DNA from 3 places in the Arthrobacter monumenti genome. Region 2 is predicted to be linked to each of the others. Evidence: riboswitches for the same ligand, from Rfam matches in the RefSeq annotation. Region 2 holds a riboswitch; each other region holds the start of a gene.
What was found. A riboswitch is a leader RNA that binds a small molecule or an ion and turns the genes downstream of it on or off. The one in region 2 is predicted to bind cyclic di-AMP.
Positions count from the first base shown of each region.

Region 1: another riboswitch for cyclic di-AMP. It lies ahead of ACX80B_RS04935 (M23 family metallopeptidase); the one in region 2 lies ahead of ACX80B_RS15265 (M23 family metallopeptidase).
Region 3: another riboswitch for cyclic di-AMP. It lies ahead of ACX80B_RS01095 (C40 family peptidase); the one in region 2 lies ahead of ACX80B_RS15265 (M23 family metallopeptidase).

Region 1 covers NZ_JBTNCY010000003.1:40,964-50,919, reverse strand. Annotated here, with positions in the region: gene ACX80B_RS04960 (EamA family transporter) at 1-216, shown strand, start outside; gene ACX80B_RS04955 (heavy metal translocating P-type ATPase) at 229-2,535, opposite strand; gene ACX80B_RS04950 (heavy-metal-associated domain-containing protein) at 2,542-2,763, opposite strand; gene ACX80B_RS04945 (metal-sensitive transcriptional regulator) at 2,766-3,158, opposite strand; cyclic di-AMP (ydaO/yuaA leader) riboswitch at 3,327-3,526, shown strand; gene ACX80B_RS04940 (hypothetical protein) at 3,532-4,797, shown strand; cyclic di-AMP (ydaO/yuaA leader) riboswitch at 4,987-5,186, shown strand; gene ACX80B_RS04935 (M23 family metallopeptidase) at 5,241-6,047, shown strand; gene ACX80B_RS04930 (ArsR/SmtB family transcription factor) at 6,169-6,534, shown strand; gene ACX80B_RS04925 (cation diffusion facilitator family transporter) at 6,531-7,532, shown strand; gene ACX80B_RS04920 (DoxX family protein) at 7,566-8,069, opposite strand; gene ACX80B_RS04915 (four-helix bundle copper-binding protein) at 8,081-8,488, opposite strand; gene ACX80B_RS04910 (DUF305 domain-containing protein) at 8,613-9,287, opposite strand; gene ACX80B_RS04905 (copper-translocating P-type ATPase) at 9,423-9,956, opposite strand, start outside.
Region 2 covers NZ_JBTNCY010000010.1:38,137-48,092, reverse strand. Annotated here, with positions in the region: gene ACX80B_RS15300 (helicase-associated domain-containing protein) at 1-190, opposite strand, end outside; gene ACX80B_RS15295 (hypothetical protein) at 254-499, opposite strand; gene ACX80B_RS15290 (cold-shock protein) at 630-1,013, shown strand; gene ACX80B_RS15285 (DUF3027 domain-containing protein) at 1,021-1,722, shown strand; gene ACX80B_RS15280 (MFS transporter) at 1,806-3,059, shown strand; gene serC (phosphoserine transaminase) at 3,084-4,214, opposite strand; gene ACX80B_RS15270 (metal-dependent transcriptional regulator) at 4,435-5,130, shown strand; cyclic di-AMP (ydaO/yuaA leader) riboswitch at 5,224-5,468, shown strand; gene ACX80B_RS15265 (M23 family metallopeptidase) at 5,520-6,308, shown strand; cyclic di-AMP (ydaO/yuaA leader) riboswitch at 6,449-6,639, shown strand; gene ACX80B_RS15260 (C40 family peptidase) at 6,699-7,631, shown strand; cyclic di-AMP (ydaO/yuaA leader) riboswitch at 7,963-8,155, shown strand; gene ACX80B_RS15255 (C40 family peptidase) at 8,160-8,957, shown strand; gene ACX80B_RS15250 (NlpC/P60 family protein) at 9,061-9,921, shown strand.
Region 3 covers NZ_JBTNCY010000001.1:227,662-237,617, forward strand. Annotated here, with positions in the region: gene ACX80B_RS01065 (bifunctional glycosyltransferase/CDP-glycerol:glycerophosphate glycerophosphotransferase) at 1-406, shown strand, start outside; gene ACX80B_RS01070 (hypothetical protein) at 456-1,316, opposite strand; gene ACX80B_RS01075 (alpha/beta fold hydrolase) at 1,368-2,219, shown strand; gene ACX80B_RS01080 (DUF3040 domain-containing protein) at 2,290-2,673, shown strand; gene ACX80B_RS01085 (hypothetical protein) at 2,919-3,248, shown strand; gene ACX80B_RS01090 (DUF4193 domain-containing protein) at 3,307-3,606, shown strand; gene ACX80B_RS01095 (C40 family peptidase) at 4,224-5,159, opposite strand; cyclic di-AMP (ydaO/yuaA leader) riboswitch at 5,164-5,368, opposite strand; gene ACX80B_RS01100 (LysE family translocator) at 5,543-6,178, opposite strand; gene ACX80B_RS01105 (MFS transporter) at 6,183-7,364, opposite strand; gene ACX80B_RS01110 (dihydrodipicolinate synthase family protein) at 7,368-8,255, opposite strand; gene pdxR (MocR-like pyridoxine biosynthesis transcription factor PdxR) at 8,386-9,810, shown strand; gene ACX80B_RS01120 (FUSC family protein) at 9,926-9,956, shown strand, end outside.

The DNA.
Region 1 (9,956 bases), on a different contig from region 2:
GCGTCCTTCATTGCGTTGACCGAAGTGCTCTTCGCAGTTCTGGCGGCCTGGCTGATGCTGGGCGAACTGCCCGGTCTGATTCAGCTGGCCGGCGGTTCGTTGATTGTCACCGGCGTCGTGCTGGTCCGGTACGACGAACTGCGCCGGCTGCGTAAGTTCACCACCGGCGCCTCGAAGGAGCCGCTCCGGGAAACGGCATCAGCTTCCACGCGTTGAGATCGATTGCCGTTACTTGCCGAAGCGGCGCAGTCGAAGGCTGTTGCTGACGACCAGCACCGAGCTGAAGGCCATTGCGGCGCCGGCGATCATCGGATTCAGCAACCCGAAGGCCGCAATCGGGATGCCGATCGCATTGTAGAAGAACGCCCAGAACAGGTTGGTCTTGATCGTCCCGAGCGTCCGGCGGGACAACTCGATCGACTCCGCCACTTTACCCAGGTCGTTGCCCATCACGGTCAGGTCGGCCGCCTCGATGGCAACGTCCGTTCCGCTGCCCATCGCGATACCGAGGTCCGCCTGGGCAAGGGCGGGAGCGTCGTTCACGCCGTCGCCGGCCATGGCTACCGTCCGGCCTTCGGCCTGGAGCTTTTTCACGGTCTCGACCTTGCCTGCGGGCAATACCTCCGCCATGACGTCGTCGGCAGCGATGCCGACGGCGGCAGCCACTTGGGCGGCGACGGCCAAGTTGTCGCCGGTCAGCAGGATGGGCCGCAGGCCGAGTTCCTTCAGCCGGGCAACGGCGGCGGCCGATCCATCCTTTACCGTGTCCTTGAGGCTGATAATGCCGGCAACCTGGCCGTCCACGGCGACCCAAATGGCGGTTGCGCCGGCGTCTTGCTGCTTCCGGAGCACGTCCTCATGCCCGGCGGTCAGCTCGATTCCGTTCTCAGTCAGCCAGCCTGCACGGCCCGCCACCACGGTATGTCCATCGACGGTGCCGCGCACCCCGCCACCGGAAGCGCTGTGGAAATCGGAGACGGGGGACAGCCGAATCTCCGCCGGCGGTTCCGATTGCCCGGTGCGGGAGCCGGCGTCGGAATCGTCGGGGAGTTCACCGTTGCGGGCGGCGTCAGCGATGGCCTGCGCGATGGGGTGTTCGCTGGCGTTTTCCACCGAGCCGGCCAGATGCAGGACCTTTTCGACAGGCAGTGGGCCAAGCGGAACGACGTCGGTCACGGAGAGCTCTCCGCTGGTGACGGTTCCTGTCTTGTCCAGCACGAGCGTGTCCACCGAGCGGGTATCTTCGAGGATCTGGGGTCCCTTGATCAGGATGCCCAGCTGAGCTCCGCGGCCGGTTCCGGTCAGCAGCGCCGTCGGTGTTGCCAAGCCCAACGCGCACGGGCACGCGATAACCAATACTGCCACGGCGGCGGTGAAGGCGGCCTGCACGTCGCCTGATTCCAGTCCCGGAGCGGCGGCGAGCAACCACAGACCGAAGGTCAAGACCGCGATGGCAAGCACTATGGGTACGAAGACGGCGCTGATCCGGTCGGCAAGCCGCGCGATGGGAGCCTTGCCGCTCTGCGCTTGGCTGACCAGTTTGGCCATTTGCGCCAGTGTGGTGTCGCTTCCAACACGCGTGGCCCGGACGTGCAGGCGTCCGCTGGTGTTGATGGTCGCGCCGGTCACGGTGTCGCCGGGGGCGACGTCGACGGGCAGCGATTCGCCTGTGATCAGGGAAGTGTCGACGGCGCTGTTTCCGTCCGTGACAACGCCGTCGGTGGCGATCTTCTCGCCGGGACGGACAACGAACGTATCGCCGGCAGCCAGCTGGCCCGACGGGATCTTGACCTCGACGCCGTCGCGGAGCACGGACGCGTCCTTGGCGCCCAGGTTCAGCAGGGCCTTGAGGGCTTCGCCGCTGCGGTGCTTGGCGTTGGCCTCGAGATAGCGCCCCAGCAGCAGGAAGGTGGTGACGACGGAGGCGACCTCGAAGTAGAGTCCGTGGGCCGACATCGGCATACCTGTATGCGCGGTCACCATTGGATTGCTGATCAGCACGTAGGCGGAGAACAGGAAGGCCGCCGCGACGCCGATCGAGACGAGCGTGTCCATAGTGGAGGAGAAGTGCCGGGCGTTGACGGCGGCCGCACGGTGGAACGGCCAGGCTGACCACGTCACGACCGGCAGGCTTAGGATGGCCGCAACCCAACCCCAGTGTGGAAATTGGGCGGCCGGAATCATCGAAATGACGAAGATCGGCACGGTGAGCAGTGCGGCGGTAATGAGCCTGGGTTTCAGCGTCGATGCCGGAACGTCGCGGTGCCCACCGTCGTCGTGCTCAGGTTCAGGCTGATGCAGTGTGGCGGAATAGCCGGCTGCATGCACGACGTCGATCAGCTGTTGGTCGCTGATGTCGCCGGAGACCGTGACCTGGGCGGATTCCAGCGGGAGATTGACCGACGCCTGTACGCCCTCGAGCTTGCCGAGTTTACGTTCGACCCGGCCGACGCAGGAGGCACAAGTCATCCCCTCGATATCCAGCTCCACCACGCGGGCGTTTTTGGACAGGGCAGTGTCGGTGTCAATCGCCATGGATATTTACGCTTCGTTCGCCACTACGAGGTAGCCGGCTTCCGCGACGGCTTCGCCGATTTCGGCGTCGGACAGCTTCTTGCTCGAGGTGATGGTGGTGGTGGAGATTCCAGACTTGTTCAAGTCGATTTCGACGTTCTCGACGCCGTCGATTTCCTTCAGCTCTTCCGTTACCGAGGCGACGCAGTGGCCGCAGGTCATGCCGGAAATGTTGACGATGGTGTTCATTGTTAGCTCCTTAGCAGGCGTGAAATGGCGTCCGAGGCTTCCTTGACCTTGGCGTCGATGTTTGCGAATTCTCCGGTGGTCTGTGATTCGGTGGCCGCACCGACTACGCAGTGGGCAATGTGCTCCTCGAGTAGTCCGATGCTGACGGCATGCAGCGCCTTGTTGATGGCGGAAACCTGCGTGAGGATATCGATGCAGTACTTGTCCTCATCGATCATCCGCGCAATGCCTCGAACCTGGCCTTCGATCCGCTTGAGCCGGCGCAGGTACGCGTCTTTGTCCGACGTGTAACCGTGATTTTCCTGGGCGTCCCCGGTGACGGGGTTGATGCCTGCATGGCTGTCCAATTCCGCCTCGGTGAAGGTTTCGGCAGGGCTTTGGTCAGTGGCGCTCATGGTGTCCTCTTTCGCTGATGCTTCTTTCACGGTATACCCCCACAGGGTATAGGTCAAGTACCCCCAAGGGGTATGTGGATAAGCATAACGAAATTGTAACTTCGCAGCGTTTCTGCTTAGTCTGGGGCAGCACCGCCTGTAGGGGTGCAGCCGGTCCGTACACCGAACCCTGTCAGCGGACCGGTCCCGTTCATAGTTATGGCAGGGGCGGAGGAACCACCAGCGGCAGCATCGCAACTGCCTGGGGGTGAAGCCGCAGTGGCATCGCAACCGGTACGGCCACCGTTCGGCCGTACCGCCGCCGCAGCGGCCGGGTCTCCTCGACCCGAATCCGACAGCTAACTTCGCAGGTGTTTGAGAGAGGACCAGTTTGATGCGCAGTAAACCCACCGGCCGCCGTGCGGCTGCTCCCGGCACTTCCTCCGCACGCGCGGCATTCGTTCCGCGCTCCAACCACTCCCCACTGCCTGGACATCGCTGGGCAGCCGCGCCGGTTCCCGCCGCGGCTGGAACCAGCCCGTGGGTCCGCAACGGCTCACTTGCGCTCGCCGTGACCGGCATCGTCGTCGCCGTCGCGCTATCGCAGATTCAGCCGCCAACAGCCGATGGAACGACGCAGGCACAGAACGTCGGCGAATCGCCCACCGCCTCCACCGCAGCAAATGTAACTTTCCATTCCGATTGGCTGACCACCGACGCTGTCATCCACGGCTACCTCGGCGGGGATGAGGTTGACGGCGGCTCCGGTGACGGACTCTTCGCCAGCAAGGCCAGCAGCGGCGAAGCGCTTTTCGCCAGCAATGACGGCACTGTCATCAACGGCAACTCCGGCGCCGACAACATTGTTGCTGCCGATGGTTCCGGAAGCGTCGTCGCCAGCGGTGCTGCTGGCAATGCCCCGGCCGCAGGCAGTTTGAAGGCCGCAGGGGGAAGTACTGCAGAATTTCAATCCACGCAACGGCCGGTAGGCGATTTAACTACGCAGGCGGCGCTGGATTCAGCCGGAGCACCAGCACCGGAACCAGCGGAGCCAAGCGGTCCAGTATCGTCGGATGAGTCCGATGGCGACGGCATCGAGGCGCAGAACAGTACCCCGGGTGATGCGTCGGCCTCGGCCTCTGGCTCAGAAACACAGACGGAAGCGACGCCGGCTCCGGCCAGCGCTAAGGGTGACGGGACTACTGCGGCTGCGACCCCCAGCGGGAGTGCTGAAACTACGCCGGCTGCCGCTCCCACTGAGAGTGGCGAATCTTCGCAGGCGACGGCTCCTGCCGAGGCTGCCGGGACATCGCAGGCATCGACGGCGGAGCCCACCAGCCCCAGCCCGGAGCCCACCAGCCCCAGCCCGGAGCCCACTGGTCCGAGCCCGGCGCCGACCACCTCCAGTCCGAGCCCGGCGCCGACCACCGCTAGTCCGAACCCGGCTCCGACCACCACCTCCACCCCCGAGCCCTCAAGCACCAGCCTGAAAACCGTGGAACCGAGTCCGGAACCCACCACCTCCAGCCCGGAGTCGACGGACGGAACTGATCGGGACAGCTGGGATGGCTACGACGGAGACGGCTGGAGCGACGGCGACAGCGCCGGCTGGGACAACCGCGACGAAACCAACCCGGACAACCGCGGCGGACAAGACTGACCTACCACTACGGGAACAACTAACTAGACGCCCACCTATGGCCTGTTCCGGAAAATCTCCTGTTTCGACACGCCTCCTGTGCCGTGAGACTCGCCACAAACCGGGTAACGAAATTGTAACTACGACTTTCATCTGTTTAGTCTTGTCTATCGCCGTTTTTGTCCGGCGCCCCTGGTCCGTCCACCGAATCCTGTCAGCGGACCAGTTCCGTTCGTATTGATGACAGGGGTGGAGGAACCACCATCGGCAGTCTGACTGCCTTGGGGTTAAGCCCGCCAGCGGCATCGCAATCGGTTTGGCTTTCTACAGCTGACCGCTGCCGCGCAGGGCCGAGTTTGGTCTCAACTCGAATCCGACAGCTAACTTCACAGGTGTCTGAGAGGACCTTTTTGTTTCGCAATAAATCAGCGGGCCGCCGCGCAGCGGATCCCGCAACTTCCCCTATGTCCGAATCAGCTCCCAGCAGCCGTTCGGGGCAGCCCGGCCGCCATAGCGCGGCATCAGCAGCACCTAAGTCTTCGCAATCCTGGGTCCATAAGGGCGCCTTGGCGCTCGCCGTAACCGGCATGATCGCCGCGGTTACCTTTCCCCAGGCCCAATCGCAGGCAAGTCAGGATCAGCTGGAAGCAGTTTCGAGCGTCGCCAGTTCCGTCACCGCTTCGACAGGTGCAAGCCTCGACTTCACACCGAACAGCCTCAAACCTGGAGCTATGGCGGACGACGACGAGGAAAAGGGTTCCAGCGTGAAGCCGGCCTCGAGCGGTTCTGACGACAAGGCTTCCGGATCCACGTTGGCGGGCAAGGATTCCGACAAGGAAAAGGCGAAGAAGGACGAAAAGCAGAAGTCCTCTTCCAAGTCCGAGGACCTGGGGGCCCCGCTGGCGTACCTCAAGCCGACATCGTCCTTCGGCTACCGCGTCAGCCCCATCACCGGTGCTGCCAGCGAGTTCCATTCCGGCCAGGACTACGCCGCGACTTGCGGCACCCCGGTCAAGAGTTCAGCTGACGGCAAGGTCGTCCAGGCCGGTTGGCACCCGTATGGTGGCGGCAACCGCGTCACGGTCAAGCACGACGACGGTCTGAAGACGACCTACAACCACATGGCGGCGATCAAGGTTAGCGCGGGCGAGTCAGTTAAGGCGGGCGAGTCCGTAGGCAATGTCGGTTCGACCGGCGCCTCCACCGGTTGCCACCTGCACTTCGAGGTGGTCGAGGGCGGCCAGACGGTAAACCCTCTCGGCTTCCTGTAACAAAACCCGGCTGCCGCACTGGCAGCGAAGCGGTCTCCGCAGTCATTACGACGACGGCGGGGGCCGCTTTCGTATGTCGGCACGTATTGAGGTAATCACCCGGTTGTGTCATTATCTGCATATGGATGCAGATAAGCAGGTATGCGGCGCCGACGTCGATAGTCAGTACGTTGAGCTGGCCGTCGAGGTTTTCTCGATGCTTGCCGATGCAACCCGGGTCCGCATTATTCTTGCGTTGCGCGATGAGGAGTTGTCGGTGAATCATCTCGCCGACATCGTCGAAAAACCGTCTGCAGCCGTGTCCCAGCACCTGGCTAAACTCCGGCTGGCGAGGATGGTCGCGACCCGACAGGTGGGAACACGGGTGTTCTACAGGCTGGAAAACGAGCATGCCCGGAAACTCGTCACCGACGCGATCTTCCAGGCCGAGCATTCGCTGGGCGGCGTTCCGCGGCATCATCACGGCGACCAGGCGGTGGGAGCATGAATCGATTGCCCGCCAACGAGCGTGTCCACGATCACGAGCACGAACATGACCACGTGCATCCGACCGGCCTGAAGGGTTTTTTCCACGGTCTTTTCGTTCCGCACAGCCATGACGTCAGCGACTCGATCGACGACGCCATGGAGTCGAGCGGTCAAGGCATCAGGGCCGTCAAAATCAGTTTGGTGGGATTGGGTGCGACGGCGGTGCTCCAGCTCATCGTCGTCTTCATCAGTGGGTCCGTGGCGCTGCTCGCCGATACGGTGCATAACTTCTCCGACGCGTTGACCGCCGTTCCGCTGTGGATCGCCTTCATCCTCGGGCGCCGTGCCGCCAACCGCCGTTACACCTACGGCTACGGAAGGGCGGAGGACCTCGCCGGACTGTTCATCGTCGCGATGATCGCACTGTCCGCCATCGTCGCCGGCTGGCACTCCATAGCCCGACTGGTCGATCCCCAGCCGCTGACCAATCTCGGATGGGTCCTCGCCGCGGGCTTGATCGGATTTGCCGGTAACGAACTGGTTGCCATCTACCGGATCCGGATCGGCCGGCGCATCGGTTCTGCAGCCTTGGTCGCCGATGGGATCCATGCCCGGACGGACGGGTTCACCTCACTGGCCGTCGTGCTTGGCGTCATCGGAGTCTGGCTCGGCTTCCCGCTGGCCGATCCCATCATCGGCCTGGTCATTACCGCCGCTATAGTCGTTCTCCTTTGGGGAACGGCCCGCGATATCGGCCGCAGGCTTCTGGATGGTGTTGATCCGGACCTGGTGGACCGGGCCGAGCGGAGCGTCAGGGCTGTCGAAGGGATCCAGGGCGTGGACCACATCCGGCTGCGCTGGACAGGCCACCAACTGCAGGTTTCGGCGTCGGTTCTCCTGTCACAGGAAACCAGCCTGCAGGAGTACGAGGACATCCGGTCACGAGTGGACCTCGCCATGCGTACTGATCTGCCGAATGTTGGCCATGTCCTTGTGGCGCCCGGCATACGGCGCTAACGGACCGGCAAGTGGTTCAGCGCCCTTAACGGTTCAGTGGGTGGGCGGTAACTTGATCACTGCAGGTTCACCGGGACGATGGCGGAAGTCCTCAATGTAAGGCAACACCACGAATACTGTGGCGGCAATGAACACCAGCTGCACCACAGAGCGTGGCAGCAGCGCCGCAGCCGGACCGTCGTCGAACGTAATATCTGCGACGGCGGCATAAACATTCGCCGGAAATATCGCCACCAGCAGGCAGCCGAGTCCCGCCGCTGCCCAAGGCGCCGTCCGGTGGTAGAGCAGGCCGGCCGCCCCGAGCAGTTCCAGAATGCCGGTCAATGTCACCAGCAGTTCCGGGAAGGGGAGCACCGGAGGCACCATCGCGACGAAATCTTCACGCAATTCACCAAAGTGCGATACTCCGGTCACAGCGAACATTGCCGCCAGCCCGCCGCGGACGCTAACATGCCAGGACTGCAGCCGTTTCACGCCGAAGAAACCCAGCAGGCGCAACAAAAGGGTAACGCCAATCAAAATCAGCAGCGGTATCATCAGGGTTCCTTTTATCCCAGCGAGGAAATCAGCTTGTCACAAGCCTTTTCACAGCGGCGGCACTGTTCGGCGCAGAATTTGCAGTGGCCCTGCTTCCCGCTGTGCTGCTCGCATTCGTCGGCGCAAGCCTTGCAGGCCGTGCGGCATGCCTCCAGGACGGCAAGCGTTATGTTGGCGTCATAGCCGGTATGCCGCGACAGCACCTTCCCGGTGGCCAGGCAGATGTCCGAGCAATCCAGATTCGTGCGGATGCACTTCGCCATCTCAGCGACCATGTCTTCACTGAGGCAGGCGTCGGCGCAAGCGGTGCAGGTCTGGGCACATTCAAAACAGGCGGCAATGCAGTTGGTCAGCTTCTTCCGGTTGATGTCGCCGAGGTCCTTTGGATAAGCATCCAGCATCTCTTTTACGTGGGTCACGACTGTTACTCCCGTCCCTGATAGGAAAGAGGCGGCACGGCGAACTGCCAGCCGTCACAGTTCCACAGTAGGCTTATCAGTTTTCAGATTCCAGCCCTTATTCAGTTTGCGGAGCGAGACCCGGTTAGAGGGTTTCGAGCAACTGCTGCATCTTCCCGATCTCAGCCTTCTGGGCGGAAACGATGTCCTCCGCAAGTTCCACCGCCGCCGGGTTCGACCCCTGCTGGATTTCCTGTTTGGCCATCGCGATGGCGCCCTTGTGGTGCTCGATCATCTGCTTCAGGAACAGCCGTTCCGCCTCGGTCCCCTGGACGGCTTCGAGTTCCTCGAGCTGCTCTGCCGAGAGCATGCCTTCCATGGCCTTGCCGTCCCCGCCCATATCGTGGCCCATGCCGTGGCCGCCGACCGGAACCGGTTCGTCCCAAGCTTTCAGCCAATTGGACATCCGCTGGATCTCCGGCCCCTGGGCAGCCTTGATCTGTCCGGCCAGCTCGCGGATTTCCGGGCTTATGCTCTCCTTTTCCAGTATCATTCCGCTCATCATGACTGCCTGCTCATGATGGGGAATCATCATGGTGGCGAACATGGCGTCGGCTGCGTTGTGTTGTTCGCCATCCAGCTGATCCTGCGCCGATTGTTCGTGCCCGGAGTGTGGGCTGGCCATCGCCGAGGAGCTTGCAGAGCTGCTGCTTCCGGAAGTGCCGTGCTCCATGCCGGACATGTCGTCCGAAGGTGAGCCACAGCCAGCCAGCGCGACGACGATGGTGGCAGCGGCAAGGGTAAGGGGAATGCGTTTCATGAGTGATTGTCCTTTAATAATGGTTTTCGTTCACTGCCGGTCCAGAGATGCATGCCAACGATGCCGGTCATCAGGGCCAGCATCGTCAGCAGCAAGGGAGCTGAGCGGAACCACGCCGGTATCAACGTCCGGAACTTAGCCATTCAACACCTTTTCGGGATCCAGCTGGAGCCTGCGCAACAGCTGTGCGTTGAAGGCGACGACGACGGTGGAGGCCGACATCAGGATCGCACCTGCGGCGGGCGAGAGGACAAAACCGGCGAAGGCCAGCACGCCGGCGGCAAGCGGTACGGCGACAATGTTGTAGCCGGTGGCCCAGACGAGATTTTGCCACATCTTCCGGTAGCTCGCCCGGGACAGTTCCACCATGGACAGCACAGCCCGCGGGTCGTTACCCGCCAGGACCACGCCGGCGGATTCCATCGCTACGTCGGTGCCGGCGCCGATCGCGATACCGACTTCGGCACGCGCGAGTGCGGGGGAGTCGTTCACGCCGTCTCCAACCATGGCGACCTTGAGTCCGCGCTTCTGCAGCTCGGTGACTTTCGCGTCCTTGTCTTTGGGCAGCACCTCGGCGAAGACCTCGTCAATGTTGAGTTTCCGCGCCACTGTGTCCGCCACCTGCTGGGCATCGCCGGTGATCATGGCAACCTTGATGCCCCGCTCCTG
Region 2 (9,956 bases):
CGCGGGTCTGGGGGAGTGTGAGATTCTCCAGAGCCCGCTGCACACTGACGCGGGTGGAGGCCCGGGCGGCCAAGGCGGCGAAATCCGGCACCGGCGGGGAGATCAGATCCGGCCGGGCGGCGAAAAGCGTCCGCAGCGAATCATCACTGCGGCCCGTCAAATCTGCGGCCAACGCACGGATAGAGGACATCAGATTAACGTTACCCCGATACGGGCGGCCCGTTCTGCCCGCTTGTGCAGAAGCTGCGGTGGATCAGCCCTGGCGGCGGTTCCGGACGGCGGAAATGATGAGAGCCAGCATCAGGATGAAGGCGATGGGCAGGCCGATCATCGGGATCCAGGAGAAAACCGCCCAGGCCGTACCACCGCTGAGATTGATAGCCACCACGATCGCAAGGCAAAGGACAGACACGGCGGCAAGGGCGACGGCGGTGAGCAGCGCGGGAGAGGAGCCGCCGGCGTTGTCTCCGGGCAGGTTCGGACTGGAAGCGGGCATCATGGTTAAAAAGTATCAAGACGGAACGTGGGAATGCGGCGCGGTCTTCGCTGTATGTGAAACAACACAGCCGATTGGACACGCCGGGATAACCTATAGGTACACAAACTTATGAGTAGCGAAGAGGTTTCAAGTGCCCATCGGCAAGGTTAAGTGGTACGACACGGAGAAAGGCTTCGGGTTCCTGCAGGCAGAAGACGGTGAAGAGGTCTTCCTTCACGCTTCGGCCCTGCCGGCAGGCGTGTCCGAGGTCAAAGCAGGCACCCGGATGGAGTTCGGTGTAGCCGCCGGCCGCAAGGGAGCCCAGGCGTTGTCGGCGCGGATTCTTGATACGCCGCCGTCGGTGGTGCGGGCTCACCGCAAGCCTGCCGACGACATGGCGCTCATTACCGAGGACTTGATCAAGTTGCTGGATGGCGTGTCCAACGGCCTCCGCAAGGGACGGTATCCGGAAAAGAAGGTGGCCAATAAGGTCGCCTCACTGCTGCGTGCTGTAGCGGATGATCTGGACGCTTAAGAAACTCGTGGCGAGAAGGTCAGCGAGGAAAGCAGCGGCGGAGGAAACCGGGCAGCCGGAATTGGCAGCGGTGGAGTTGGACACACCGGCCGATCCGGAAGCTGCCGAACGCGCCCGCGCCGTGCAGACTGCAGAAGACGCCGCGGCTGCTGAAGAGGCTGCCGCGGAAGAGAGTGCGGAAGCCGGCGTACCTGCAACGGGCGACGACGGTGCTGAAGGTGATGGCGTCGGTGGCACTGAAGCCCAAGACGGAACGGCAACAGCCAAGGAAGGCTCTGAGCAGCATTCGGATGCAGAAGCCGAAGCTGCCAAGCCGGCCAAACGCCGTCGTGCGCCAAAACTTGACGCGCTGCTGGCCGCCGACATCGACGTCGCACGTAAAGCATTGCTGGAAGTCGCGCCGGAAGACCAGATTGGTGAACACGCCGGGGTCAAGGCCGAAGACGATCGCGTCGTGACCCACCTGTTCGAGTCGTACCTGCCCGGTTATAACGGCTGGCAGTGGTTCGCCGTCTTGACCCGGGTGCCACGTGGCAAGGTCGCCACCGTTTCCGAAGTGGGCCTGCTGCCATCGGAACGTTCAGTGCTGGCGCCGGAATGGGTTCCGTGGGCCAAGCGGATCCGGCCCGAGGAAAAACAACAGGCAGAGGCGGACCAGGCCCAAGAGGACGCCAACAATAAACAAGAGAGCCAATCTGCAGATAAATAACTGACGCAGCACGCCGGTCCTTGAGGGCGGCACTGCCCCCGCCGGGGCGCTGCGGCTGACGGAAGAGGAGGGTACGGACAGCCATGTTCCGCTCCCTCCACATCCTCAATTACCGCATCTGGTTCATCGGCGCCCTGGTGTCGAACATCGGCACCTGGATGCAGCGCACAGCCCAGGACTGGCTGGTGTACGACATACTGACCGACCAGAACGCGTCGGCACTGGGAATCGTGATGGCACTACAGCTCGGCCCGCAGCTGTTGCTGGTTCCCTGGTCGGGCTTGATCGCCGACACGTTCAGCCGCAAGAAACTCGTCCTGATAACACAGTCCTCGATGGCCTTCCTGGCGCTGGCCCTCGGGCTGTTGGTAATCACCGGCGCCGCCGAACTGTGGCACGTCTACGGGTTTGCGCTGGCGCTCGGACTCGTTGCGGCGATCGATGCACCTGCCCGCACGACTTTCGTCTCTGAGTTGGTCCGCGACGACTACCTGTCCAACGCCGTCGCCCTGAACAGCGCCTCCTTTAACGGGGCGCGGATGTTCGGCCCGGCGATCGCAGGTCTGCTGACGGCGGCGGTTGGACCAGGCTGGGTGTTCATCATCAATGTGTTCACCTTCCTGGCCATGATTACGGCCCTGTTGAAGATCCGCTCGGCGTCCCTGCGGAAGCTGCCGAAGTCACCCAAAGGCAAAGGCCGCATCCGGGAGGGGTTCCGCTACATCCGCTACCGGCCCGACCTGATCGTGGTGCTGACCGCGATCTTCATCGTCGGCACGTTCGGCCTCAATTTCGCCCTGTTCATCGCCGCGATGGCGCGGACCGAATTCGGCGAAGGGGCGGACGCTTTCGGCCTGCTCTCCTCGGTCATGGCCGTCGGATCGGTCGTCGGTTCGCTGATGGCGGCACGGCGGGACAGGCCCCGGCTGCGGTTCATTTTCGGCGCTGCGGGAGCCTTCGGTCTGGCCTGCGGACTCGCGGCACTGGCCCCGAACTATTGGGTCTTTGCCATCGCCCTGATCCCCGTCGGCCTCTTCGCGCTGACCCTGATGACAAGCGCCAACGCCTACGTTCAGACGACGACGGATCCGGTCATGCGCGGCCGCGTGATGGCGGTGTACATGGCCATCTTCATGGGCGGCACACCGATCGGCGCTCCTATTGTTGGCGTCGTCGCCGATGTCCTCGGACCGAGATGGGCGCTCGGCGTTGCTGCGGCATCAGGACTGGTGGCAGCCGCCGTCGGGCTGGTCTGGATCACCCGCACCAAACACCTGCGGATCCATTTCGACCGCTCGGCATCCCGGAAACTGCATATTTCCTACGACGGCAGTTAGGTTCCTGCCGGTTTTCTGGGGCCGTTAGCGCAGGTTCTCGATCACATAGTCGATGCAGTTGATCAGCGCGGAGACGTCGTCGGGCTCGATCGCCACGAACGTGGCCACGCGCAGTTGGTTCCGCCCCAGCTTCCGGTACGGTTCAACATCGACGACGCCGTTGGCCCGAAGCACCTTGGCGACGGCGCCAGCGTCAACCGTGTCGTCGAAATCAATCGTGACGATCACATTGGACCGGTCGGCAGGGTCGGCCACGAATGGGCTGGCTGACGGTGAATTCTCCGCCCAGTTGTACAACCGCGCCGCCGAATCGGCCGTGCGCTCGGATGCGAAAGCCAGACCGCCATTGCCGTTCAGCCATTCCAGTTGCGCATCAAGCGTCACCAGCGTGCCAATCGAGGGCGTGTTGTAGGTCTGGTTCTTCAGTGAATTGTCGATGGCGGTGGACAGGTTCAGGAAGTCCGGAACCCATCGTCCATCCGCGGTAATTTTCGCAGCCCGGTCCAGCGCGGCGGGCGAGAACAGTCCGAGCCACAGGCCGCCGTCGGAGGCGAAATTCTTCTGCGGTGCGAAGTAATACACATCGGACTGGCTGACATCGACATCCAGCCCGCCGGCGGCGGACGTCGCGTCGATCAGCACCAGCGAGCCGTTGTCGGCGCCGTCGACGCGGTGCACCGGAGCGGCGACACCCGTCGAGGTTTCATTCTGCGGCCAGGCGTAGACGTCTACGCCGGCCCCGGCCTGCGGAACCGGACGGGTTCCCGGGGCGGACTCGATGATCGAGGAAGGATCGAGGAACGGGGCCTTGTCCGTCGCGGCGGCAAACTTGGACCCGAACTCGCCGAAGGACAGGTGCTGCGCCTTTTTCTCCACTAAACCGAAGCTGGCGGCATCCCAAAAAGCAGTTGAACCGCCGACGCCGAGAATCACCTCGTAGCCGTCCGGCGCCTGAAACAGTTGGCTGATGCCTTCGCGGACGCTGCCGACCAGATTCTTTACCGGAGCCTGCCGGTGCGAGGTTCCCAGCAGTGTGCTTCCGGCCTCTGACAGGGCCTGGATCTGCTCCGTGCGGACCTTCGACGGTCCCGCACCGAAGCGGCCGTCCTTAGGCAGCAAATCACGCGGGATGTTCAAGTTCGTGGTCTCGTTCACGTCGAAGACTCCAGGATGTTGGGGCACGGCGCAGACCTGCGCCTGGCGGTGATGTTGTCTGATTATTCTGCCCCACGGCGGCAACGGCGGCTAAACCGTGACAGTGTTATTGCGGCCGCCCCCGCCGCATCCACACTGTTCGCGCAATTATCTGTACTCTGTCCAAATAAGCTAATGTAGGGGGCAAGTCTTTTTTCTGGCAGCGTCCAAGGAGCCCTCTGTGACCGATCTGATCGATACTACCGAAATGTATCTGCGGACCATCCTTGAGCTGGAGGAAGAGGGCATCATCGCCTTGCGTGCCCGCATCGCCGAACGCCTCCGCCATTCCGGCCCCACTGTCTCCCAAACGATCGGCCGGATGGAACGCGACGGCCTGGTGGTCGTGACCGGCGACCGCCACCTTGAGCTAACCGAACAGGGCCGCGGCCGCGCCGTCGGCGTCATGCGCAAACACCGGCTCGCCGAACGACTTCTCTTTGACGTGATCGGTCTGGACTGGGCCTATGTCCACGATGAGGCCTGTCGCTGGGAGCACGTCATGAGTGAGCGGGTTGAACGGCGGCTCTACGACTTACTCGAGCGGCCCACCGAGTCTCCGTACGGCAATCCCATTCCGGGTCTCGAGGCCCTCGGCGGGCAAACGGCCGGCGCGTTTTCGGATGGTGTCATCACCCTGTTGGACGCCATGCCGCGCTATACGCCGGAGTCCAAGGTGGTCATCTGCCGGCTCTCCGAGCCCATCCAGGTGGAGCCGGAACTCTTGGGGCAACTCGACGACGGCGGCCTGCACCCGGGTGCCGAAATCACCCTGCAGCGGGCCGGCGACTACATCTCCGTGCGCGTGCCGGGAATCGAGGGTGCACTGGAACTCCCTCCTGAAGTCGCCGCGCACATTTTCGTCTCCATGTCCTGACGGATTGTTATCCACAACACTCAATAACGGAAGTGTCTCTTTCGGATTTGAAGCCCTATAGTTGATCACTGGCGCTGATCCGTAAAGCGTCAGCTGATCTGTATGCCGAACCCTGCCGGCGGATCAGCTTCCAATCATTACGGCAGGGGCGGGGGACCCACCAATCGGTGCAGAACTGCGGATTCCAGCTGGAATCAGCAGGTGCATCTTGGGGTGAAGCCCGGCAGAACGCGCATCCTGAACCGCAAGGCGGTACTGGGCTGTGCGTTTAGCGCGGGCCGAGTCGCTCTCAGACTCGAATCCGACAGCTAACTCCGCAGGCCGGTACGAGAGGAACAGCTTTGTCGAGGCATAAGCTACACGGGCGCCGCCGCGCGTCCGCTTCCGTTGTGGAGTCGCGCCCTAGGGATGCCCATCGCGCTGCACGGCGCAACCGGAACCAGCTGGGACAAATCTCTTTGGCGGCCACCCAGGCCATGGGTGGCGTGGGGCAGAAGGCGGCCATCGTCGTCGCCGCTTCCGGGCTGGCAATGGCAGTGGCGGTTCCGACGGCGACAGTGACCGCCGCCGGTGAGCCGGCAGAAGCGCAGAGAGCACAGAAGACACTGACGGCATCCGCTGCCGCAACCACATCGCCGGATTCGAATGGAGTATCCACGGTAAAGGCTTCCGACAACGCCACCGTTTCCTTCGTCCGTTCCGATGTCACCAGCAGTTTTGATCCCGAGAAAAAACTGGCCAGCGTGATGACCGCGGCCGCAGGCGAAGCCGAACCGGCCGCTTCCGAGGGAAGCCTCGACATGCCCGTACCAGCTTCGAATATGACCTCCAGTTTTGGTTACCGGACAAGTCCAATCACCGGTTTTGCCGGGGAAATGCATACCGGCCAGGACTTCGGCATTGCCTGCGGTACTGAGGTTGCCGCGGCAGCCGAGGGCGTCGTCAAGGAAGCGGGTTGGCACCCCTTCGGCGGCGGTAACCGCATCGTCGTCGACCACGGCGGTGGACTCGAAACCACCTATAACCATCTCTCCTCTATTGCTGTCTCCGCTGGCCAGTCCGTTTCCCGCGGGCAGACCGTCGGAGTGAGCGGTACCACCGGAGCGTCCACCGGGTGTCACCTGCATTTTGAAGTCGTGGTCAACGGGCAGACTGTCGACCCACTTGGATGGCTGTAACCGGGCGGAGCGCATAGCACCGCGGTGGGGCGAAACGCCGCGAATCGGCGTGTCGTGACCGAAGTGTGACAAGTTACCGTTCCGTGATGTAGGCTGATCCGCGTGCCGGCTTCCAGTAGCGTCGGCGCCCTTGGACAGATTGCCTAACCCTGTCACTGTCGCAAGGTCCGTTCGCAACAGCATCTGACAGGGGCGGGGGAACCAAATAGCGGGCTTCGTCAGAAGTCCTTGGGGTTAAGACGCATAGGTAGCGTGCACGTTGTAGTGCGCCTATACGTCCGGGTGGCTCCCATCCGAACCCGACAGCTAACTCCGTAGGCATTGGGAGAGGCAATCAACGTGTCCAAAAATCCTAACCTTGCTCGCCACCGCGCGACTCCGGTCAGCCCCATGAAGTCCGTTTCCAAAGCGGTCTCCTCCAATGCAGGCGCCATCGGCCGTCCGGTAGCAGTGGTTGCTGCCGCATCCGGCATGATGTTCGGCCTTGCCGTTCCGGCAAATGCCGCTGAGCACACCGTCAAGTCGGGCGACACGCTCAGCGAAATCGCCGCTCAGCATGACGTCAGCGTTGAGTCACTGTTCTCGCTGAACGGACTCGGTGCAAACTCGGTCATCTATCCCGGCGACAGCATTGAGTTCTCAGGTTCGGCAGTGGCTTCCACCAGCGCTTCCACCTCGGGCTCCTACACCGTGAAGTCCGGTGACACGCTGGGAAAGATCGCTGCAGCCAATAACGTCAGCCTGCAGACAGTCTTCTCGCTCAACGGCCTCGGATGGAACTCCGTCATTTACCCGGGCGATACTATTAAGCTGGCGGGCAACCCGGCTCCGGCACCTGCACCTGCTCCGGCACCCGCCCAGGCGGCTGCTCCGGCACCGGCACCTGCTCCCGCTCCGGCCCCTGCGCCGGCGCCGGCTCCGGCCGCACCGGATAACACCACCGGATTGAGCACGGCCTCCAGCGGAGGGGTTCAGGCGCTTGGAGCGTCCGTCTCCACCGCAGGAATCGCCGGCACCGCCCAGTCCATGGTTGGTTCGCCGTACGTCTACGGTGGCACCAGCCCGAGCGCCGGCTGGGACTGCTCAGGCTTCGTTCAGTGGGTCTACGCCCAGAACGGCATTGACCTGCCGCGTACCTACCAGTGGCACTCCATGACGCCGACCAGCAACCCGCAGCCGGGTGACGTTGTCGTCCAGAACGGTGGAAGCCACGTCGGCATCTACATCGGTGGCGGCAAGATGGTCAGCGCTTTGAACCCGAGCCAGGGCACTCTCGTCCATGACGTTAGCGCCATGTCGGTGATGGGCTTCTACACCATGTAAGACAGCCTTCACAGGCAGGAACCGGTCCGCCGGAACCTTCTCGAATGCACCGTCGGATTTGTCCGGCGGTGCATTCGGCTTTAAGGCGCAACATGCCCGGGATGCGCCGACACGGAGATAATGTCCGATTTATTTTTTTAGCCCACTCCTGCCACGGTATCCGCCCTCTGACCAGCGGTTACTCCCGGCCGACCTGAGGGCAGCCGTTACCGGGATGTATCGAAATGACACCTCCCCGTGACCTCAGCGTGACATCGATCTCGAACTGGGGTACCGTCTTACTCGTGCCAATTTCCAGAGGGGTTTGGCACCCTTGGACAGATTGCCTAACTCTGCCACTGTGCCAAGGTCCATTCGCAACTTATTCGTCTGGCAGAGGCGGGGGAACCATTATCGGGCTTCGCAAGAAGTCCTAGGGGTTAAGCCGTACCGGCGTCACGAGGAATTTTTCCCTTGATGCCGTGCGGCCGGGTGACTCCCATCCGAATCCGACAGCTCACCCCGCAGGCTATGGGAGAGGCTACAGACGTGTCTTCAAGCTCTACTTTGGGCCGCCATCGTGCTGCCCGGGTGCGCAGTAATCCGCTTGCGGTAATCTCGCAGGCAGTGTCATCCAACGCCGGATCCATGGGCCGCCAGGCAGCCGTTATCGCCGCAGCTTCGGGTCTGGTCCTGACCGTTGGAGTGCCGGCGCAGGCTTCCGGCGCCGAGCGCGAAGCGAACGCCTTCACCGCTGTCACCGCAGCCCAGCCGGAGACCGTGGACGTCAGCGTCCCGGCCGATGCCAGGATTTCCTTCGAGCGTGCCTCCGTCACTTCCGAAGCCGCTCCGGCAGCTCCCGCCGCCCCCGTCGAGGTGAGCGTCCAGTCCACCGAAACCGCAGAACCAGCCGCCGCCATCGACGTCGAAGCGCCTGCTCCTGTTGCGGAACCCGTGGTGGAAGAGGCTCCCAAGCCTGAGCCCAAGCCCGATCCCGCTGCAGCCGTTTCGGCCGGTAACTCGAGCGTTGCCGGCGCGGCCTACGCCGGAGTCGGCAACCCATACGTCTACGGCGGAACCAGCCCGAGCGCCGGCTGGGACTGCTCCGGTTTCGTGCAGTGGGCCTACGCCCAGGCAGGCCTGAGCATTCCCCGCACCAACCAGTGGTCGGTCATGACTCCCACCAGCAACCCGAAGCCGGGCGACCTGGTGGTGCAGAGTGGTGGCTCACATGTCGGTATCTACGTCGGCAATGGCCAGATGATCTCGGCCCTGAACCCCAGCGACGGCACCCAGCTCCACTCGGTCAGCGCCATGCCGGTCTCGGGTTTCTACACCCTCCCGTAGGGCCCCAAAAGCTTCGACGGGAACGGTGGCCCGCTGCAATTCCACCGCCATTAGTATCCGCAGGCTGTGACCAGCTAGAAATCGAAAGAGAGCGCATTCCACAATGTCGACCAGCGCAACCATTGCCCGCCACCGGGCACCGGCCCAACCCACCGCACTGAGCAGCATCGCCAAGGCGGTCAGCTCCAACGCCGGCAGCATGGGCCGCCAGGCCGCTGTCGTCGCTGCTGCATCCGGAATGGTCCTAGTCACCGGCGTTTCCGCGACCGCTGCCCAGGGAGACATCAACCGCGAGGCTTCGGCGGCTTCGGAACTGCAGATCCAGACCGCTTCCGCCATCCAGGTGAACGCTCCCGCTGCCGCGAAGATCTCCTTCGACCGTCCGGATGTCCGCTCGGCCCCCGCTCCGGTCGTGGAAGCACCGGAACCGGTTGTTGCCCCGCAGTCCAACGACGTCGAGCCCGTCGTCGCGGAACCCGTGGAGACCCCGGCGCCGGCTCCTGCACCAGCACCAGCACCTGCCCAGAGCGAGCCTGCGCCCGCTGCCACCGCAGACACGGCAAGCACCGCTTCCACGCAGCCCGCCGCCAAGTCGACGCCGGAGCCCGCGCAGCAGAAGGCTCCTTCCTCCAGCGGAGTTGCCGCGGGGATTGCCTCCGCTGCGTACGCGCAGCTCGGCGTGAGCCAGGACTGCACCATGCTGGTCACCAACGCCCTCGCCGCCGTCGGCATCAACCACCACGGCTGGCCGGACTCCTACTTCTCCCTCGGCACCCAGGTCAGCGCCTCGCAGGCCCAGCCGGGTGACCTGGTCTACTACGCGGACGGCGGCATGGGCATGGCCCACATCGCGGTCTACGTCGGGAACGGCCAGGCCGTCCATGGCGGCTGGGAAGGCGGCAAGACCGTTCTGGCTTCCGTCAATGTCGGCTCCGGCCCGGTTTACATTCACGTGAACGGCTAATTCCACCGGATCCCGTCCTGACCGGACAGTATTAA
Region 3 (9,956 bases), on a different contig from region 2:
ATTGCACCGGAGTCATCCGGATATGACAGGACCGCGGAATTCGTCCCTGGATATCGGGGTGGACGTAACGTCATACCCGGACATCAATGAGCTTTATCTGGCTGCCGACATTCTGGTGACCGACTACTCTTCAGCGATGTTCGACTTCTGCAATACGGCAAAACCCATCTATTTCCTGGTTCCCGATCTCGATTCCGTCAGGGAAGGGAGCCGCGGCCTATATCTGGATCTGGAAACCATCGCCCCTGGCCCCTTGGTCAACTCAACGAACGAGCTTGCCGCTGCCATAGAGATGCGGGCTGACCCCGCTTCACACCGGACAGCCGCCTACGATGCGTTTATCAGGAGATTTTTACCGTACGACGACGGGCACGCGGCCCGGCGTGTCATAGAGGCTGTTTTTTAGTCCCCTCGAGTTCAGGCCGGGCTGAAACATTGCGCCTTCGAGCCGTCGGCTATGTCCAAACTTCCAGTGCGGTAGCCGGGTAGTTGGGTTCGATACTGCTGCGAAAGACATCAGTGGATTTGAAGTAGTTGCCCGGATAAAGCGCTACCTCCCGGCCCAGCATGGATCCTGCAATCGCTATGTGCATCCGATCGGTATAGATCTTCCGGTATGGAGCCAGAATTTGGAAGAAAGGCAGAGCAGGTTGCAGATGCTTAGCCTGCAGGCTGAGGTCGAGGTTGTCTGCGGGCATCTTGGCGTCAGGGTGCTTCTCTTTATCGTCCCGGAAGAAGTTGCCCCGCTCAATCATGGGCTCCCCCACCGGGACCGTTAAGTCCAGATAGAACGCCATATCATGGCAAAACATGCTCGCCGAGTTTACCGCTTGACTCGTGTGACGATCGCGGGCGAAGTAGGTGATCCGGTCAGGGTCGACGTTCTCCAGGGGAGGCAGTTCGAAGGTTGTAGGTAATAGCACTACGTGGTCGAAGAGCGAAGCGTTCGCCGTTAGAAAATTCCGGGTGCTGGACCACGCCTCGCACCAGGCACCTCCACCGCCTGCGATAAGGAGAGTATCTGAAAGGCCGAGACCTGTCCCTTCCAATGCCTTTCGTATCTGCGCAATTTTCGGCCGGTCAATCTGGGTGTATTCAATGCCATGTTCTTGAAGGAACTGAACCGTTCCCTCATGTATGAGGCCATCGCCCCAATTGCCGATATTCGGCACGTAGAAAATTCTCTTGCCGGATCCAGCTTCCCGAATTGTCTCAAGCAGGAGAGCGTATTCCTGGTCGTTCCTGAGGTTTCTTAGTTCAGTCCGGTCTGTTGCGCTGACACTGCGTTTTGGGCGGGAAGGGAGTATCCAAGTCACCAGTGCATCCTATCTGGCAATCCATGGCACCGATGGCAGCGAATTGCAGGTATGAACATCAGGAACGCACCGCTGCAAAACAAGGCGTCGTTTCAAAGCATGGAAGTGGCCGGTCTGGAATGCCACATTCACTCCAGCGCCAGTCCACCTAGGACCGAAGGGCTCCCTGCCTTTGTCCTGATCCACGGCATGGGCATGTCACACCGGTACCTGCACAGATTGCACAATGTCCTTGCCGACGTCGGCGACACGTACTCGATCGATCTGCCAGGATTCGGAAGCACCCGTACACCGGACTCTCGTCTCTCGATGTCAGACTACGCCGGCCTGCTCGCGAAGGTTCTTTATGGACTCGGAGTGAGCAACGCCGTCCTCGTGGGGCATTCCATGGGCGCCCAACCCGTCGTCGAGCTTGCCATTGAGCAGCCGGAGCTGGCTTCGCACCTCATCCTGATCGGCCCGGCCGTCGACTCCGCGCGCCGGTCGGCTTCCGAACAGGCTCTGGCACTGTTTTACAACGCCCTGATGGAATCCCCATCGCTGACCGGACGGCAATTGCTGGACCTCATGCGGTGCGGGCCCCGCTGGTTTCACCGCGAACTGCCGGTGGTAATGACCTACCCTCTCGAAGACCGGCTTTCAGAAGTGGACCAACCGGTGCTCGTCGTGAGAGGCGAGTACGATCCGGTGGCTCTGCCGTTATGGTCCCAGCGGCTGGCCGATGGTGCAAAGAACGGCCGCTTGCTCGAAATACCGGGCCACGCCCATGGTGTTCAGCACACCGCGCCAGAGGACGTTGCCGCGGGGATCCGGAAGTTCCTTGAGATTGAACATCCGCCCACAGGAAGGGGGATTCAGACTTCCGGCATGTCTTCCATGACAAGCGCCGGGAGCCGGTTGTGATCCTGGCCGCCAAACCTTGCGGACCCCGCGGCGCCGCATATAATCAGAGTTAGAGGTCGAGCAGTCGGCCATGAGTTTCTTCTTCGGAGTTGACGATGAGCACCTATCAGTTCCACCGGGGGCGAGGCTGATGTCCCTGACTGAGCGCGAGCGGCGGGAACTCGCCGAACTCGAACAACGCCTGGCGGAGGAGGATCCGCGGTTCGCGGCCTCTCTCTCTTCCGGGGATAACCCGAACCGGTCGACCAAGCATGTCCTGCTCGGACTGCTCACTGTCGTTATCGGTTTAGTCGCACTAGTGGTTTCCATGACCTTCTCAATTGCCCTGGTTGGAGTTGTGGCGCTGCTGATCATCACCGCCGGCATTGCCTGGACCGTCCTGCTTGGTTTCAAGGCCGACGGACCCACCTCCCGGTCCTTGAGAAAGTATTTCGGCCGCAGAAACAACGGTTGAACCTGCTGTGCCCCGGACGCTGTCCCGGGGCGCTGGGCGACACGATCACCCGTTGTCATGCCACGCGTTTTACATGCGCGCATTCCTTATGTACTCTGTTGGCGGTTGAGCAGTGGCCATGGAAACTTCTAAGGGAGTAAACCCGTGGAACTTACGCTGCAGACGGCTGTCCGTATGGACACCGGCCCACTACTTTTTTCCGGCAAATCTGTCGTTCTTGTTATGGCTCCGCAAGGGGTTCCGGCATGAGTGATCAGATGAGCTCCGCCCCCTCGGCAGGTCCGCAGCCCGCCGGGGCCGGTGCTGCCAACAACCCCATGGAGGAGGCGCTTGTCCCATCAGGTTCCGACGCTTCAGGTACGTACCTGCAGCCCGGCGAGGCCTTCCCCCTGGATCTGTCCGGGATGGCAACCGATGATCTGCACATCCTCAACAGCCGTGTGTCCCGGCAAATGGACATGGAATACATCTACCGCGGAGGGCCACACCCCGAAACCCACGGACGCTTTCACGAGCTGGCCGAGGAACTGGACATACGGCAAGCCGCGGAAGACGCAGGAACGAATAAACCGTAGGCTGCGGTTGTTCACTCAGAACTACTTCAGAAATAAAGAAATTGGAGTGTCCATATAAATGGCAACAGATTACGACGCACCGCGTCAGACCGACGACGACACCGCCTCACAGTCCCTCGAGGAGCTGAAGGCACACCGGAGCGATAACCAGTCCTCCGCCGTCGACGTCGATGAAGCCAAGGAAGCCGAAGAATTCGAGCTTCCCGGCGCAGACCTGTCCGGCGAAGAACTGCTGGTCCGGGTTGTTCCGGCCCAGAAGGACGAGTTCACCTGCATGTCCTGCTTCCTGGTCCGCCACCGCTCGCAGATCGCCCGTGAAAAAGACGGAATGGTCTACTGCAAGGACTGCGAAGGCTAAACCAGCCGGCTACATTGCACCGCAGCCGACAACAGCTATAAAACAAGTGCGCCGCTGGAGACTCTCCGGCGGCGCACTTGTTGTTTGCAGATGAGGGAAGATCCGACTGCCCGCTTATGAGGACTTGGCTATTTAAAAACGTGTGGAGGAAGTTCTTCCGGCGCGCCTGCCCGCGGTCGCTCGTTGGGCGGTACGTCCCTTTGTGGTGCCGGCTCGTCTACCACCACCGGAATCGGCGGACGCCTTTTCTCCCGCTTCCGCCTTCTGTGTCTGGACGTACGATAAAGAAGCGAGGTGTTCGACTCGTTCCGGAACTTCTTTCCCACTTCGGCGGAGTATGTCCCGCTGTGCCCGCGCAGCCGCGATGTTCACCTTAGTGACTTTCGGCATCTTGCGTTGCCTCCGAACCCTGCTCGTAGTAGTCCGCGTTCAGCTGGTCGAACACATTAATGATCATTGCCTGATCATCTTGATAAATCCACTCTACCGCCCGTCACTCGCCCACTTTTTAACCATGTCCACTACTCAAGTCACCGTGAAACAAGTGCGCCGCTGGAGAATCTCCGGCGGCGCACTTGTATCGTCAGGAACGGCCCCAGCAGACCGCGCCTGGGTCTTTACATGGTGTAGAAACCGACGACCGGCATCGCATTGACGTTGTGGATCATCGTTCCCTGGCTCGGGTTCAGGGCGCTGATCATCTTGCCATTACCCAGGTAGATGCCTACGTGGCCGCCGCCGTTTTGTACGACGACGTCGCCCGGCTTCGGATTGAACGTGCGCTCCATGGCGTGCCACTGGTAGATGCGCGGCAGGTCGATCCCGTTCTGGGCGTAGACGTACTGCACAAAGCCGGAGCAGTCCCAGCCGGCCGGAGACGTGCCGGCCCACACATAGGGAACACCCTGGAAGGCCCGCGCCGTGGCGGCCAGGCCGGAGGCGGACGGCAGCTTCTGCACATCGTTGGACACGTTGCTGACGCGGCGGTCATTGTTCGACTGCGCCGCTCCCCCGTTGGAGGCGGGCGCGCTGCCGGAAACCCGGATCACATCGCCCGGGTAGATGACAGTGTCCCAGCCCATGTTGTTCAGCTGGAACACGGTCTGCAGGCTGATGCCGTACCGTGACGCGATCCGGCCCAGGCTGTCGCCGGACTGAACGGTGTGGGTCTTGGCGGAAACGCTTGAGGTGTTGTTCGCCGCGGTGCTGCCCCCGTTGGAGACGCTGCTCGACGGCGCGGACTGCGAGCTCTTCGAGTACTGGATGCGATCGCCCGGGTAAATGACGGTGTCATTCCAGCCCATACCGTTCAGCGAAAAGATGTTGCTCAGGCTGACACCATGCTGGTTGGCGATCTTGCTGAGCGTATCGCCACGCTCAACGGTGTGGGTGGCCGCGTTGGCGGTGGCGCCCATGGTCAGCAGCATTCCCGATGATGCAGCGAGAACGGCCGCAGGTCGGCCGACAGCGCCGGCGTTGGAAGCCACGGCCGACGAAAGTGCTTTGGCGGTATTAATGCGCACCGGCGCGCGGTGGCGTGCGTGCTTGGACACAGATGTAGCCTCTCCCTGTGCCTGCGGGGTTAGCTGTCGGATTCGGATGGGAGTCACCCGGACACAGTTGGTTCCACCGTGAAAATCCATGGTGGCCTGACGTGTCTTCACCCCTGGGACTTGTAGCGAGTCCCTACGGTTTCCCCGCCCCTGCCGGACGAAGTGCGAACGGACCTTGATCTAGTGGCAGAGTTAGGCATTCTGATCAAGGACATCGATTGTGATGAAATCGACGCAAAACTGACAGTACATCACAAATGTGCATCTTGTCACCATGCGCCACTCCGGTAACATCTGAAACATCTTTACCAGCAATCACAAAAGTATGCTTTTTCGGCTCCCAGTCGAAAGCCCCGAATGCACCGTTGACCACTGACTGCGTTCTAAGTTTCGACGACGGCGGACGCTGCCGTTCCGACGCCGAGTGCCGCCAGAATCGCCCCAGAGCTACGCTCCAGGTTCCTGGTCACGCGGGGCCGGTTAAGCCAGGCGTTCGCCTTCGCCGCGACCAGGCACAGCACGACAAGGTAGATCAGGATAATGGCGCCCAGCGTCGCACCGAGCAGCATGGTGGTGGCGAATACCGAACCGTTCCGGGGCAGGAACTGGGGCACGATGGCGATGTAAAACAGCCCGACCTTGGGATTCATCATGCAGGAGAGCAATCCGGCCCCAAACGCCGGCAGACCCGCACTTCTGATCGCCTCCTTGCCGGCATCGGCCGGCAGCTTGTCCGGTCGTGGCCCGCGGAAGGCCTGGATGCCGAGATAGATCAGATACAAGCCACCGAGTATTTTCAGCACCCGGTAGGCAACGGCAGACTGTTCAATCAGCGACGCCAGCCCAATACCGACCAAAGCCGCCCACATCAGATTGCCCAGAGCCGAACCGCAGGATGCAGCCAGGCCTGCTGTTACCCGGCGGAGGCTGTACCGGAGGGCCAGCAGGCTCTCGGGACCGGGCGTCACCGCCAGGACGACGCACAAACCGCAGAAAGCCAAGTAGGACGAGAGGGTCATTCCTCTATTGAACACCGATCGGTACCTTAGTCTCGACCCGGCGGTCGAGGACCGAGGCAACCACGGCGGCAGTAATGATGGCCACTGCCAAAAACAGGGGCAATTCGGTGGCCTGCAGGACGACGGCACCGGCCAAAGCGGTCCCCGCCGAGCCGGCAGTGATCTTCAGGGCTCCGACCCACACGAACACTTGGCCCCGGGCCTCCGGCGGAGCATATTCGCTGCGTGCAGCCAGGGTTGCCGCGAAGAAATACGAATTCATGATCCCCGTCAGGGAGTAGGCCGCCACTGCGACCGGGAAACTTCCCGCAAATGCCGCTCCGGCCAGGCCTATCCCTACTCCAGTCGCAAGCCACGTCATCAGGCGGTCGGCGTCGGCCCGCATCGGCCGGAGCATCACTCCTGCCGAACCTGCCAGGCCACCCAATCCGTAGGCCGCGACAAGGACACCTGCTGCAGCAGGTTCGACGGCGAACCCGCCCGTGGAGGCTACGGCCGTGATGGGCAGCACCGCCACCGACAGGGCGACAATAACCGTCAGATAAAGTGTCCTGCGCAAGGAACCCGTCGAGATCATCATTATCAGTGTGCGTCCTGGCTGAGGAACCTTCGAGGCGGCAGCAGCAGGCGGCGAATATGGCAGGAGCCTGATTACTCCTGCTGCGGCAAACGTGGCCGCAGCCAGGATCAGCGCTGCCACCGCCGGGCTGGACCAGGCCGAAACCGCGGCAACAAGTGAGGGTCCGATCGTGCCGCCAATACCGTACGTTGCGACGTCCCAGCCCTGTGCCCGGCGCTGGCTCGATCTTCCCGGCCCCGCTATGGCCGGAAGCCGGCTGCTGATACCACCGGTCAGCAGTGGACCAACCAGCCCGGAAGCAATCAGCACCAAGCCCGAGATGACGGGCCACGTCACCGGAAACAGCAGTACAGCTGCCGCAAGCGTCGCCCCGTGGGCCATACAGGCCAGTGCAATCACGGACCGGCCGTCGCGGGCGGTATCAAGGCGTCTGGCAATGAAGGGTCCAAGCAGATGGGGAGCGGTGATGCACGCACCAAGAACGCCGGCCAGCCATCCGGGCGACCCACTCGTCGTCACAAGCAGAACGATGGCAACCACCGCTCCCCCGTCCGCACTGCGGGCCAAGGTGGCTGCGACGACATAACGGGCAAGCCCGCCGCGCACGGTTCACCCCTCTAATCCGCACCGGCGAATGGCATCCGCGACTTTCCTGCGGCCCTCGCTGTCCAATCCCTGAAGGGGCAGCGGCAGGCTTTGCAAGGGGGTCAGACCCAGTTCCTCCGCAATTGCTGCGGTTACACGCAAGCTCCCATACATACCGAAAAGCGACCATACCGGCTCCAGATTCGTCGACGCTTCCAGTGCCAGATCACCGCGGCCCGCCAACGCATGATCAGCAATCACCTTGGCCGGCCCGGGAAGCACCCCTGCGACCACCGAGTACCAAACGCCGCAGCCGGCAAGCAGCGCTTCAGCTGCTGCAGAGTCGCCGCTGATCCCTATCGAAGTACGTTCCGGCAACAGGGAGCGCAGCTCCCTCACGCGTGCGGAAACCTGTCCCGGCTGGGGCGGCGGGATTTTGATGGAGGCGATCGCCGGAATGCCGGCAACGCGCGAATACAGTTCATCCGAAAATGTGAACCCGGTGGTACCCGGGTTGTCGTAGACGACGATCGGTACGGAGGATGCCGCCGAGACGCCCTCGTAGAGGCTGAACACTTCTGCCTCTGTCAATTGTTGGTACGACACCGGTGCCAGCAGCAAGCCGGCAGCCCCTGCTGCCTGGGCATCTTCAACATGCGCAAGGACATCGCGCGTGCGCACGGCACCCACGCCGGCAATGACCGGGACCCCGTCAGCGGCATCGACAGCGGCTTCCAGCACGGCATGGCGTTCTTCGCGGGACAAGTAGGCATAGTTCCCGGTGGAGCCGAGCACGCCAAGGGAGTTCACGCCAGCTCCCGCAGCCCGCGAAACCAACGAAGCAACGGCCTTCAAATCGACACGGTCGTCGTCTATTGGCGTAAGGGGAAAGGCACAGAGTCCGTCGAACATAAACCCTTCTTTCATCCGGCTGCAGGCCGCATAAGGCGGAGCAGCTGCATGGCATTTGATTCCGGTTTTTATGTTGGCAGGGTTCTTGGTCCTACACTAGGTCCAAGAATGATCACATTGGGAGGTCCATTTGGGCGAGATCGAGCTTCCGGTCACACTGGACAGGGATGGCCCGGCTCCACTGGCCGCTCAACTGGCTGACCAGCTTCGCAAGGCCATCCTCGGCGGGGTGCTCCAGCCGGACCACACGCTTCCGGCAACACGCAGGATGGCCGCTGAGCTCGGTATTTCACGCGGCGTTGTGGTCCGCGCGTTTGAGCAATTGGCCGGCGAGGGATTCCTGGAGAGTCACGGGGCCGGCGGGACCAGGGTGGTGATCCGCCCGGACGTTCAACATCCTGCCCTCAAGGAACATCCTGTCCCGCACATCCAGGACAGCGGGCCGATCATCGATCTCACACCGGGACGTCCGTCGGGCAGGCCGTTCAAGAACCGCGAGTGGCATGCCGCCTGGCGCAAGGCGGTTTCCGAACAAAGACCCACGCAGCTGCCTCCACCCCTTGGCACCGATTCCCTGCGCCAGGCAGTCGCCGGACATTTGGCCGTGTCCAGGGGACTCGCCGTCGGACCGGATGATGTCATCATTACGGCCGGAACAAGCGACGCCTTGCAGCTGGCCGTTGCCACCCTCCGGCGCCGCAGAGAGCACCCCCGGATACTCGTCGAGGACCCTGGCTATCCAACGGCAAGGCGGGTGATGACCGCGGCCGGTGCCATGTTGGAAACAGTGCCTGTCGATGAAGACGGGCTGAGAGCCTCCCAGCTGGCCACCCTTGAACGGATGCCGGACGCCGTGCTGATCACCCCGAGCCACCAGTACCCGCTCGGCGGCAGGATGCCTGTCCAGGAGCGGCTGGATCTTCTGAACTGGGCAACCGAACATGGCGTGCTCGTCCTCGAAGACGACTATGACAGCGAATTCCGCCATCACAGGATGCCCTTGCCCGCCGTTGCTTCACTTCCATCCAAGGCTGATGTTGCGCTGTTGGGTTCCTTCTCCAAGTCCCTCAGTCCTTGGCTGCGGTGCGGCTACCTCGTGGTCGGCGGGGAATCAGGGCGCGCGCTGAAAGCCATGCGTGAAGGACTGGATACACCGGTTCCCGGGATCATGCAGTCGGCCCTTGCCCACTACATCCAGGCCGGAGGTCTTTCACGGCACATCGCCCGGGCGCGGCGCGAGTACGCACACCGCAGGGCGCTCCTTCTGGAACGCCTGGGTGGCGGTTCAGACCTTCGCCTCGGCGCCCTCGACGGTGGACTTCACGCGATCCTGCGTTTTCGCGGGAGGGACGCCGTTCAGCTGGCCGATGAGGCTCTTCGCCGGGGAATCCGAATGGCCACACTGGACGCCTATTACGCCGACCGCGAGCCTGAGAACGGTCTGGTCATCGGTTACGGTGCTCCCAGCGATCTTCAGCTCACTGAAGGCCTGGACGTCATTATCGATCTGCTTGACGGCAGGCCCGATTTCGCACCGCGCGGAAACAGCAAGTAGGCTTACGAAGCGGATCAAGCCCCGGTCCTAACCTGCACTGGACGAACCGGAGCCATCTCACATCGCCGCGAACCGCCTATGGCAGCGCATCGCCATTTCGTTAAAGCCACCCATGATGAGCCACAAACTATTGTTGGCTTTCAAGG